2 regions of the Paenibacillus roseipurpureus genome follow, and region 2 is predicted to be linked to the other one. Evidence: predicted binding sites of a transcription regulator. Region 2 holds the regulator's gene; the other holds the start of a gene.
What was found. The regulator CtsR, encoded in region 2, represses protease genes until heat stress. The targets are predictions, from matches to a motif close to ATGGTCAATAAAGGTCAAACA.
Positions count from the first base shown of each region.

Region 1 (6,149 bases), 620 kb from region 2:
GACTCGCCTGCAACGATTATTGATGGCAGCACCTTTGTTCCAGCCAAGTTTCTTGGCGATACGATGGGTTTCCAAGTGGAGTGGAACGATTTATCCCGTACCATCCAAATGGCGCCGCCAGGCTATAATATCGTGCTGGATTCCGATCATAAGACGGTGACGACGAATGGTGTCGATATCCCGTTCAATTCCGTAGCGGCAATCGTGAACGGCAAGCTTCTTGTGAAGCTGACGTGGTTGGCTGATTACATGGGAGCTAAGTACACGTACAACAGTGAACTTCGACGTGTGGAGATTGTCCATTTCAAAGCACCTGAAGGGATTTATATCAATCAGGACAGCAATTCACGTCCCGTAGCTAAGTTTTCCACAGCGAAGCCTACCTACAGGCTGGGAGAGCCCGTTAAATATGTGGATTTGAGCTATGATCCAGATGCTGAAGGGATTGTCTCCTATGACTGGACGGGTAAACAAGAAGCGTTCTTTAAGCCAGGCAGCTACCCTGTCACGTTAACGGTTAAGGATCGTCATGACCATGTGAGTAAGCTGTTTAAGAGCTATGTAACGGTCGTTAATGAACAATACTTAAGTGAAGTCGAATATCCGATTTATACGAAACCAGTTGGCGGATTTATCAAAACGAATTGGCCGACGATTTATTCGCATTTCACCGATATGCCGATGCTTCCGCGGGAAGTGAAAGAAGTGCAAGGCCGCTCACTGCTGGTGAGTGACAGTCCTGAGGAGTTCACAACGAACGGGATTCTGTATCAGGACAACATCAATGGCAAAGCGCGCTTGTACGCGGACCATATCAACGGCACGAATAAGAAGATGACGTTTGCGATTTTTGCAACGAACAATACGGATAAGCCGATTACGATTAAAACGACGAACAAAGGCGAGGTCTACCCTTCGGTATACGCGAATTTGATTGGCAGTGAAGCATCTGTCGATTTCTTGCTGAACAATGTGTATACCGACGAAATGACCGTGCTGCCTCACGCCAGTTATGTGTATGCGAAACTGCCGGAGTTCTACCCTGGCCAAGGGGTCAATTTGTTCTATGACGTCGAAACGAATGGCGAGCTTCAAATGTCCTTTATTGCAACGGATCAAATGCTAACAACGTCAACGGTAAAAGATCTGCCGCTGCTCTCCTTTAATGGCCATGTGCGCGGGACGTTCCCTGTATCTGAAATTCTATGGAAAGTGGATGCTTCAAGCTTCACGAAAACGTCTGTACTCACAATAGGGGACAACAAAACCGATCCATTCGTGAAGGGTTACGACGTCATGCGTAAGCTAGATGTGATCAATGGCGGGAATTACGGCGTCGTTTACAAAATCCATGCGGATAAGCCGCGCAAGATGGCTGTGATGATTATGGCCAGAGGCGGCGTATTCAAGGGACCATTTAAGATTAATGGTGAAATCATTCCTGTACCGTATTCCGGAGTCCTCACAGCGTTTGATGGCTTAGAGGTGCTAGCGCGTACGACAGGCACGGAAGATGCTTTAGATATTGAGTTCACGCCTCCAGCGGGCTCGGCATTCCCAATTGATTTGATTTTCTATCCACTCGAAGATAAGAAATAAGAAACTAAAAAACCAGCCGATCCCCCTGCTCAGATGAGCAGGGGATCAGGCTGGTTTTTGTATAAGTTTAGACGCGCTCGATGACTTTATCGATGAGTCCGTATTCCATAGCTTCGTGTGCGCTCATGAAGTTGTCGCGGTCTGTATCTTTCTCGATACGCTCGAATGTTTGACCTGTACGCTCCGCGAGGATCGTGTTCAGGTTGTCTCTCATTTTCAAAATGCGCTTCGCGCGAATTTCGATGTCTGAGGCTTGACCTTCTGCACCGCCTAGCGGCTGGTGAATCATCACTTCGCTGTTCGGCAGCGCGTAACGCTTGCCTTTGGCGCCAGCCGTGAGCAGGAATGCGCCCATCGAAGCGGCCATACCAACACAGATCGTGGATACGTCTGGTTTAATGAACTGCATCGTGTCGTAGATCGCCATACCAGCCGTGATGGATCCGCCTGGGCTGTTGATGTATAGCGAGATATCTTTATCAGGATCTTGAGCGGCCAAGAAGAGTAACTGAGCAATGATGGAGTTCGCCACAACATCGTTGACACCTGTGCCTAGGAAAATAATGCGGTCCTTCAGCAAGCGAGAGTAGATGTCATATCCTCTTTCACCGCGCGCGTCCTGTTCGACGACCATAGGAATAAAACTCATGAGAATGACCTCCTTGGGTTGGGTTACATACTATTTACAGTATCTACAAGTATGATAACGAAAAAACGTCCGAAGGTCAAGAAAGGTCAAACTAAACGCAAAAAAAATCAGCTTCAGCGCTGATTCGAGGTTTTTCATAACTGCGGTATTCGTTGTACGGTGTTGCTGGACGCGCCCGAAAGGAATCGAACCTTTATCTCAGGCTTCGGAGGCCTACGTCATATCCATTGGACCACGGGCGCATAAAAGTGAAGCAAGGGTTATTATAAGTCAGGTCCCCAGAAAAAGCAAGACAGAAAGCCCTTTCAGCCTAAATTGATGAAATTGTTTGAACAAATGTTGAATGTTGCACAGATTTTGGTTATAATAAGAAATGTAAATGCGAAACAAAATAAGTCAGATGCAAGGAACTTTTTTTTCACCCAGGTGGGACACAAAATGTATACCTGGGACACAAAACGTCCTACGATGGATCAGGAGCGAAAGTAATCGTCCTATGAGAGAGATTCTTGATATTCAGAAACAGCTCATGCCTGATCTTATGGACATCATGAAGAAACGCTACTCGATTCTGCAGCACATTTTAGTTTCCGGTGTCGTGGGCAGGCGGACGTTAGCGTCCTCACTCGATATGACAGAGCGCGTACTCCGTGGCGAAGTGGACTTCTTGAAGGAGCTAGGACTGTTGGAGTCCGATGCGACAGGTATGAAGCTTAGCGAGTCTGGCCATCAATTGCTAGAGGATATGCAGCCGATCATTAAGATGGCGTTTGGACTCACCGATTTGGAAGACAGTGTGGCAAAGGCTTTTCATTTATCGCAGGTGATTATTGTTCCTGGCGACGCGGACTCCTCAATCTTTACGAAGAAAGAGCTTGGGCGCGCAGGTGCGGCTGCTCTACGTAAGTATGTAGCCAAAGATGATATCATCGCGGTAACAGGCGGCTCGACGATGGCGCAGATTGCGAACCATTTGGTTCTCTCCTCTTCGATGAAAGGCAGTATGTTCGTACCTGCACGCGGTGGACTTGGTGAAAGCGTGGATATGCAAGCGAACACGATTGCCTCCATTATGGCGAAGAAAACAGGCGGTAAGTATCGACTGCTGCATGTGCCAGATCATCTTGGGGAAGAAGCGTATCAATCCCTCATTCAGGATTCGCAGATTCAGGAAGTTGTGGGCGCGGTGCGCAGTTGTCGCATTGTTGTGCATGGTATCGGAGATGCTATGGTCATGGCACGAAGACGTAAAGTCGATCCAGAGACTACGGACAGTCTGAGAGCGGAAGGTGCACTGGCGGAAGCGCTCGGATACTATTTTGACCGCCAAGGGAATGTGGTTCACAAGATGCCGACAGTTGGACTGCGGCTAGAGGATCTGCAGCGGGTGGAGGTTGTGATTGGTGTTGCAGGCGGTAAGAGCAAGGGCGAGGCAATTGCGTCAGTTCTCAGACATGGGCAGGAAGACGTGCTGGTAACCGACGAAGCGGCAGCTTTGGAAATTATGAAGCATGTTTAGCTAGTAAGATGACATCATAACGTATGCCTTATCTGGCTGCGTTTTGAAATATAATTATTCATGTAATCTTAGGAGGAATTGACGATGGCAACAAAAGTAGGTATTAACGGTTTTGGTCGTATTGGTCGTAACGTATTCCGTGCAGCATTGAACAACCCAGATGTACAAATCGTAGCAGTAAATGATTTGACAGATGTTAAAACACTTGCTCACTTGCTGAAGTATGATACTACTCACGGTAAACTTGACGCTACAGTTGAAGCTGGCGAAGGCGAACTAATCGTAAATGGCGTTTCCATCAAAGTTTTTGCTGAGCGTGATCCTGGGAACCTTCCTTGGGCATCTGTAGGCGCTGAAATCGTTGTTGAGTCCACAGGTATCTTCACAGCGAAAGAAAAAGCATCCCTTCACTTGAAAGGTGGAGCTAAGAAAGTTATCATTTCCGCTCCAGCTTCTGACGAAGATATCACAATCGTACTTGGTGTAAACGAAGACAAATACGATCCAGCAGCTCACACAATTATCTCCAACGCTTCTTGTACAACAAACTGTCTAGCTCCTTTCGCGAAAGTTATCAACGATAGCTTCGGAATCGTTAAAGGGATGATGACAACTGTTCACTCTTACACAAACGATCAATCCGTTCTTGACGTTCCACATAAAGATCTTCGTCGTGCTCGCGCAGCAGCTGAGAACATCATTCCTTCCAGCACTGGTGCAGCAAAAGCAATCGGTCTAGTTCTTCCTGAGCTTAAAGGCAAATTGAACGGTATGGCTATGCGTGTTCCTACACCTAACGTATCCGTAACAGATTTGGTTGTTGAGCTTAAAGTGAACGTAACCGTTGACGAAGTAAACGCAGCTTTGAAAGCAGCTTCCGAAGGCCCGCTTAAAGGTATCCTTAACTACACAGAAGAGCCGCTTGTATCCAGCGACTTCAATGGTGACCCAGCTTCCTCCACAGTTGACGCTTTGTCCACGATGGTAGTTGGCGACAACATGTTGAAAGTTGTTTCCTGGTATGATAACGAGTGGGGTTACTCCAACCGCGTTGTTGACTTGGTAGCTTACATCGCGAAAAAAGGTCTGTAATTTCATAATCATCCAAGATAAACGAATCCTTCGTCCATTACGGACGAGAGCGTTTATCCAGGTTGAATGAAGGATAAGTAGTATTCCTTCATTCAACTGAAAAACCACATGAAGGGGAGAAGCGATTCTCCTCTTTATGTGCGATTTACCCATATGAGAGATAGGCTGGAAGATACCCATACCCGTTCAGGAGGCTTTTAAGATGAATAAGAAAAGTGTTCGCGATGTTGAAGTAGCTGGGAAAAGAGTATTTGTTCGTGTTGATTTCAACGTTCCTGTAGAAAATGGTCAAATTACTGACGATACACGTATCAGAGAAACACTGCCAACGATTAAGTACTTAGTCGAGCAAGGCGCTAAAGTCATTCTTGCTGCCCATTTTGGTCGTCCTAACGGACAAGTGGTTGAAGAACTTCGTTTGATACCAGTTGCAGCTAGATTAGCTGAATTGCTTGGTCAAAACGTGGTCAAAGCGGATGTATCCGTAGGCGAAATCGTGAAAGCACAAGTCGATGCGCTTGAAAATGGTGACGTTCTCTTGCTTGAAAACGTTCGTTTCAACGAAGGTGAAGAGAAGAACGATCCCCAATTGGCGAAAGCTTTCGCTGAACTGGCTGACTTGTTCGTGAACGATGCTTTCGGTGCTGCTCACCGTGCACATGCTTCGACGGCAGGAATAGCAGCTTATATTCCAGCTGTTTCCGGTCTTTTGATGGAGAAAGAGCTTGAAGTTCTAGGCAAAGCGCTGAACAACCCAGAGCGTCCTTTCACAGCCATCGTGGGCGGATCCAAAGTAAAAGATAAAATTGCTGTCATTGAGAACCTCCTGAACATTGCAGATAACGTCCTTATCGGTGGCGGTCTGTCCTATACATTCTTGAAAGCACAAGGCTATGAAATCGGTAAATCACTTCTTGATAATTCGAAGCTTGATTTGGCGCTTAGCTTTATCGCGAAAGCAAAAGAAAAAGGCGTGAACTTCCTGCTTCCAGTGGATATCGTGGTTGCGGATAAATTCGGTGGGGATGCGAACGTTCAAATCGTTGATATCGACAGCATTCCTGCAGATTGGGAAGGCATTGACATCGGACCGAAAACGCGTGAGCTTTATGCAGACGTGATCGCGAAGTCCAAACTAGTTGTTTGGAACGGACCGATGGGCGTATTCGAAATCGAGCCATTCTCCCACGGTACGCGTGCGGTTGCAGAAGCTTGTGCGAAAACAGAAGGCTACACAGTTATCGGCGGTGGCGATTCCGCTGCAGCTACAGAGAAATTCCACTTGGCTGA
Region 1 covers NZ_CP130319.1:294,377-300,525, forward strand. Annotated here, with positions in the region: gene MJB10_RS01375 (stalk domain-containing protein) at 1-1,599, shown strand, start outside; gene clpP (ATP-dependent Clp endopeptidase proteolytic subunit ClpP) at 1,667-2,248, opposite strand; tRNA gene MJB10_RS01385 (tRNA-Arg) at 2,419-2,490, opposite strand; gene MJB10_RS01390 (sugar-binding transcriptional regulator) at 2,745-3,767, shown strand; gene gap (type I glyceraldehyde-3-phosphate dehydrogenase) at 3,852-4,859, shown strand; gene MJB10_RS01400 (phosphoglycerate kinase) at 5,062-6,149, shown strand, end outside.
Region 1: clpP (ATP-dependent Clp endopeptidase proteolytic subunit ClpP) is a predicted target of CtsR. The motif match lies at 2,321-2,341, and genes of this name have one in related genera.

Region 2 (6,149 bases):
GTTACGGAAATCCACAGTACGTCCTTTGGAATCCGTCAACCGACCATCTTCCAACACTTGCAGAAGGATGTTAAAAACCTCTGGATGTGCTTTCTCAATTTCATCGAGAAGCACCACCGAATACGGCTTACGACGAACTTTCTCTGTCAGTTGACCGCCTTCTTCATAACCGACATACCCTGGAGGCGCTCCGACCAAACGGGAAGTCGAATGTTTCTCCATATACTCAGACATATCAATACGAACTACCGCATTGTCATCACCGAAGAGTGATTCAGCCAGTGCGCGTGCAAGCTCTGTCTTACCTACACCCGTAGGTCCAAGGAAGATGAAGGAGCCCATTGGTCGCTTAGGATCTTTCAAACCAGCTCTTGCGCGGCGGATAGCACGGCTTACCGCTTTAACCGCTTCTTCTTGCCCGATGACGCGTTCATGAAGAATGTCTTCCATTTTGAGCAAACGCTCTGTCTCTTCTTCAGCCAGCTTACTTACCGGAATTCCCGTCCAGCTTGCCACGATTTGAGCGATGTCATCTGGTGTTACTTCCGTATCCAGACGACCTTGCTTCTCTTTCCACTCGTTCTTCGTTGAGTCTAGCTCTTCACGAAGCTTTTGCTCCGTATCACGAAGGCCTGCTGCTTTCTCGAACTCCTGACTTTGGACAGCCGCGTCTTTCTCCTTACGAATGTTCTCTAGTTTATTCTCAAGTTGCTTCAAGGATGGCGGCGTTGTGTAGGAACGCAATCTCACCTTGGAGCTCGCTTCGTCGATCAAATCAATTGCTTTATCGGGAAGGAAACGATCCGTAATGTAACGATCCGACAATTTAACCGCCTCTTGAATCGCGGCATCCGTGATTTTCACACGGTGGTGCGCCTCGTAGCGATCACGCAGACCGTACAAAATTTGAATCGCCTCTTCTGGCGAAGGTTGATCCACCGTAATTGGTTGGAAACGACGCTCCAGCGCAGCATCCTTCTCGATATATTTACGGTACTCATCCAGTGTCGTAGCCCCGATGCATTGCAGCTCGCCACGAGCTAAGGCTGGTTTTAGAATATTGGAAGCGTCAATCGCGCCTTCCGCGCCGCCCGCACCGATCAAGGTGTGCAATTCATCAATGAACAATACAATATTACCGGCTTGACGAATTTCATCCATAATCTTTTTGAGGCGATCCTCGAACTCGCCGCGATATTTCGTTCCTGCAACAACAGAACCCATGTCGAGCGTCATGACACGTTTATCTTTTAACGTCTCAGGAATCTCATTGTTGATAATCTTCTGAGCAAGACCTTCCGCGATCGCTGTTTTACCGACACCTGGCTCACCGATTAGCACCGGATTGTTTTTCGTTCTGCGGCTCAATACTTGAATAACCCGCTCGATTTCCTTGCTACGCCCGATAACAGGGTCCAAATGCCCTTCTTTCGCATACGCCGTCAAATCCCTTGCCAACCCATCTAATGTAGGCGTGTTCACATTTGGATTCGTGCCGTGACTTGGCGACACTGTCTCGCTGCTGCCCAAAAGCTGTAGAACCTGCTGACGTGCTTTATTCAAGGAGACACCCAAGTTGTTAAGAACTCTTGCGGCTACCCCTTCACCTTCACGAATTAGGCCTAATAAAATATGTTCAGTCCCCACATACGTGTGACCTAATTTTCTCGCTTCATCCATCGAAAGCTCAATCACTTTCTTCGCTCGAGGCGTATAGGCGATGTTCGTTGGTTGCTCTTGCCCTCTACCAATAAGAGATTCTACTTCATCTTGAATTTTCTCAAGACCTAAGCCGAGCGCAACGAGTGCTTTAGCAGCAATACCCTCACCTTCACGAATAAGTCCAAGTAAAATGTGCTCTGTTCCAATATTGTTATGTCCTAATCGAACAGCTTCCTCTTGAGCTAAAGAAAGCACCTTCTGCGCACGTTCCGTAAATCTGCCAAACATCATAGCGAACACCTCCAAAAGTAATAATTCTCTGTCCTGCTAAAAGGATGATTCTAATCCATTCTGACCCTGCTTATATCCTGCCAAATTTCTCTCGAATCAGCTCTGCACGACGCATGTCTCGCTCATCGGCATTTAGCTTTTCCCCAGCATACTGTTGGAGAAATCCAGGCTGTGTCATCACAAGAAGCTCGTTCAACACGTTAGGAGATACATTATTGATAATCCCTAGATCGATCCCCAGACGTACATCGGATAAGCGCTGAGCTGCTTCTTTCGAATCGATAATCCCCGCGTAAGAGAGGATGCCGAGGGAGCGATTGACACGATCAATTATCCGCATTTTGGACTCTTGCAATAGCTTATGTCTTGCAGCGCGTTCGTGCTCAATAATCTGCCTGGCCACACTGTAAAGATTATCAATGATCTCTTCTTCGGATTGACCTAGCGTGATTTGGTTGGAGATTTGGAATAGATTACCTAATGCTTCGCTACCTTCCCCGTATAATCCTCTAACCGTCAACCCAACTTGTGTAACCGCGGATAAAATTCGATTAATTTGTTGGCTCAGTACAAGCGCTGGTAAATGCATCATAACAGAAGCCCGGATTCCCGTACCCACATTGGTTGGGCAACTCGTTAAGTATCCTCTTTTTTCATCATAGCCGTAATCCAACTGAGTTTCAAAAATATCATCAATTTGATTGGCCAAGTCCCAAACCTCTTTAATCTGAAAACCTGGACATAAACATTGTATGCGAAGGTGGTCCTCTTCATTGATCATAATACTAATAGACTCATTATCGCTTAAAATAACGGCACCATTCCTGGATTCGTTAGCTAAATTTGGACTAATTAAATGTTTCTCCACCAGCACCATTCGCTCCAGCTCATTAAGCTCATCGAGCGGAATCAGTGAGAAATTGCTGATCGTCTCCAGTTCATCATTCTCAAGCACACCAGATAACTGTTCCAGCACTTCCTGTGATTGTTGGTTGGTTGCGAGCATGGGATAAGGATAGTCTCTGAGGTTGCGCGCTATGCGGATCCGACTACTAATGACGATATCCGATTCCGGCCCCTCACCTTTCATCCATTCGCTTAAAGCATCTCCTGTAAATCGCTGTAATGTCACTGGATTCACACTCCCTTACAAACTTACATCCCCGCGATCTTCTTCTCAATTTCACGAATTTGGTCACGAATTTTAGCAGCTTGCTCGAACTCTTCGCCCTCAATACATGTCATCATATCTTTCTTCAAAAGATCGATCTCACGCTTGCATTGGATGATGCCGCCGCTGCGTTTAGGCACTTTGCCTACATGCACAATATTGCCGTGCACACGCTTGAAAAGCGGATCCAACTTCTCTGAAAAGTTCTGATAACAGGCACCGCAGCCGAATCGACCTAACTTGCTAAATTGTGAATACGTAAGTCCGCAGTTATCACAGCGAATTGCTTGAGACTTGGCCGCTGATAAGGGTTCGAAATCAAGCAATCCCGAAAGTAAATTATGAATCGAAAAGCCATTCGATGTGCCTGGAATCATTTCACCCTTCTCACGGGCGCAATTCTCACAAATGTGGAATTCGTTCTTATCTCCATTCACAATTTTGGTGAAATGAAGCGTCGCTGGTCGTTTCCCGCATTCCTGACAAACCATTCCATCTGCCTCCTTAGTTACTAAGCAAGGATATCAGCATTGCTTTAAGAATCTTGGCTCGAATTTCATCGCGCAATGGTAGCTTAAAGGCCAGTACATCTCTGGATATCGCTGCCCGAATCAGGTTAGCTTCCCTCGTCGAAATATAATGTCCCTCTTGCAATTGATAAATCAGTCCTTCTGAGGTGACTTGATCAATATGGGTGTGAATCGTACGGAAAATATGATCCAAAATCGATCCATGGCTCTTCAGCTCGATCTTCTGGATGCGAATATAGCCCCCACCGCCGCGCTTACTCTCCACCAAATAGCCCTTTTCCAAAGTAAACCTTGTACTAATGACATAATTGATTTGAGATGGTACACATTGAAATTGGTCAGCCAAATCGTTCCGTTGAATCTCGATAGCGCCTTCCGTACTTTGTTGCAGGACATGCTTTAAATACTGTTCAATAATTTCTGATACATTGCGCATCAATTCGGCCTCCCAGATTTCTAGAAGTAAATTGACTTTGACTTTCTTTGACCTTAATCAGATTATAATCATTTCCATTCTTTTTGACAAGTGCTGCTCATTAAAATAATTATCCCAAAGCGCCGGTCCTTTGCGGTTAACCTTATTAGTGTTGACCTTCCCTAGAGATTTATTCGAAGACATCGCAATAAAACGAAATAGGAACCGTCATGAAAACACAAAAAACCTTTCTGAGATTTCTCTCAAAAAGGTTTTAGTAGCTTGGCAACGTTCTACTCTCCCGGAACCCTGCGGTTCAAGTACCATCGACGCTGGAAGGCTTAACGGTCGTGTTCGAGATGGGAACGCGTGGATCCCTTCCGCCATCATCACCAAACAGTCAAAGCGTTTGTTTGCGCCTTGAAAACTAGATACGAAACTTTGTAAAGTATGCTACTTAGGAAAGCTGAGAGACTTTTAGCTTCGCTAAAAGATCCCTATATTAGGTTAAGCCCTCGACCGATTAGTATTCGTCAGCTGCATACGTTACCGCACTTCCACCTCGAACCTATCAACCTCGTCGTCTACAAGGGGTCTTACATACTGGGAAATCTCATCTTGAGGGGGGCTTCGCGCTTAGATGCTTTCAGCGCTTATCCCCTCCGTACATAGCTACCCAGCGATGCCTCTGGCGAGACAACTGGTACACCAGCGGTACGTCCATCCCGGTCCTCTCGTACTAAGGACAGCTCCTCTCAAATTTCCTACGCCCGCGACAGATAGGGACCGAACTGTCTCACGACGTTCTGAACCCAGCTCGCGTACCGCTTTAATGGGCGAACAGCCCAACCCTTGGGACCTACTTCAGCCCCAGGATGCGATGAGCCGACATCGAGGTGCCAAACCTCCCCGTCGATGTGGACTCTTGGGGGAGATAAGCCTGTTATCCCCAGGGTAGCTTTTATCCGTTGAGCGATGGCCCTTCCATTCGGTACCACCGGATCACTAAGTCCGACTTTCGTCCCTGCTCGACTTGTAGGTCTCGCAGTCAAGCTCCCTTATGCCTTTGCACTCTGCGAATGATTTCCAACCATTCTGAGGGAACCTTTAAACGCCTCCGTTACATTTTAGGAGGCGACCGCCCCAGTCAAACTGCCCACCTGACACTGTCCCCATACCGGTTTACGGTACCAGGTTAGAACTCCGATACGATCAGGGTGGTATCCCAACGGCGCCTCCACCCAAGCTGGCGCTCAGGCTTCAAAGGCTCCCACCTATCCTGTACAGATCGTACCAAAGTCCAATATCAAGCTGCAGTAAAGCTCCATGGGGTCTTTCCGTCTTGTCGCGGGTAACCTGCATCTTCACAGGTATTAAAATTTCACCGGATCTCTCGTTGAGACAGCGCCCAAGTCGTTACGCCATTCGTGCGGGTCAGAATTTACCTGACAAGGAATTTCGCTACCTTAGGACCGTTATAGTTACGGCCGCCGTTTACTGGGGCTTCAATTCAAAGCTTCGGGGTTGCCCCCTAACCACTCCTCTTAACCTTCCAGCACCGGGCAGGCGTCAGCCCGTATACTTCGCCTTGCGGCTTCGCACAGACCTGTGTTTTTGCTAAACAGTCGCTTGGGCCTTTTCACTGCGGCCCCCTCGGGCTATTCACCCTACCGAGGCACCCCTTCTCCCGAAGTTACGGGGTCATTTTGCCGAGTTCCTTAACGAGAGTTCTTCCGCGCGCCTTAGAATTCTCTTCTCACCCACCTGTGTCGGTTTGCGGTACGGGCACCTTCGCCTGGCTAGAAGCTTTTCTTGGCAGTGTGAAATCATGACCTTCGGTACTTAAGTTTCCCTCCCCATCACAGCCCAGCCTTACGGTTAGCGGATTTGCCTACTAACCAGCCTCACTGCTTGGACGAGCATCCATCAGCTCGCGTCACTATCCTTCTGCGTCACTCCATTGCTCATAACGGCTACGGTGGTACAGGAATTTCCACCTGTTGTCCATCGACTACGCCTTTCGGCCTCGCCTTAGGTCCCGACTTACCCTGAGCGGACGAGCCTTCCTCAGGAACCCTTA
Region 2 covers NZ_CP130319.1:5,525,146-5,531,294, forward strand. Annotated here, with positions in the region: gene clpC (ATP-dependent protease ATP-binding subunit ClpC) at 1-1,953, opposite strand, end outside; gene MJB10_RS25135 (protein arginine kinase) at 2,024-3,085, opposite strand; gene MJB10_RS25140 (UvrB/UvrC motif-containing protein) at 3,109-3,615, opposite strand; gene MJB10_RS25145 (CtsR family transcriptional regulator) at 3,629-4,090, opposite strand; rRNA gene rrf (5S ribosomal RNA) at 4,350-4,466, opposite strand; rRNA gene MJB10_RS25155 (23S ribosomal RNA) at 4,573-6,149, opposite strand, start outside.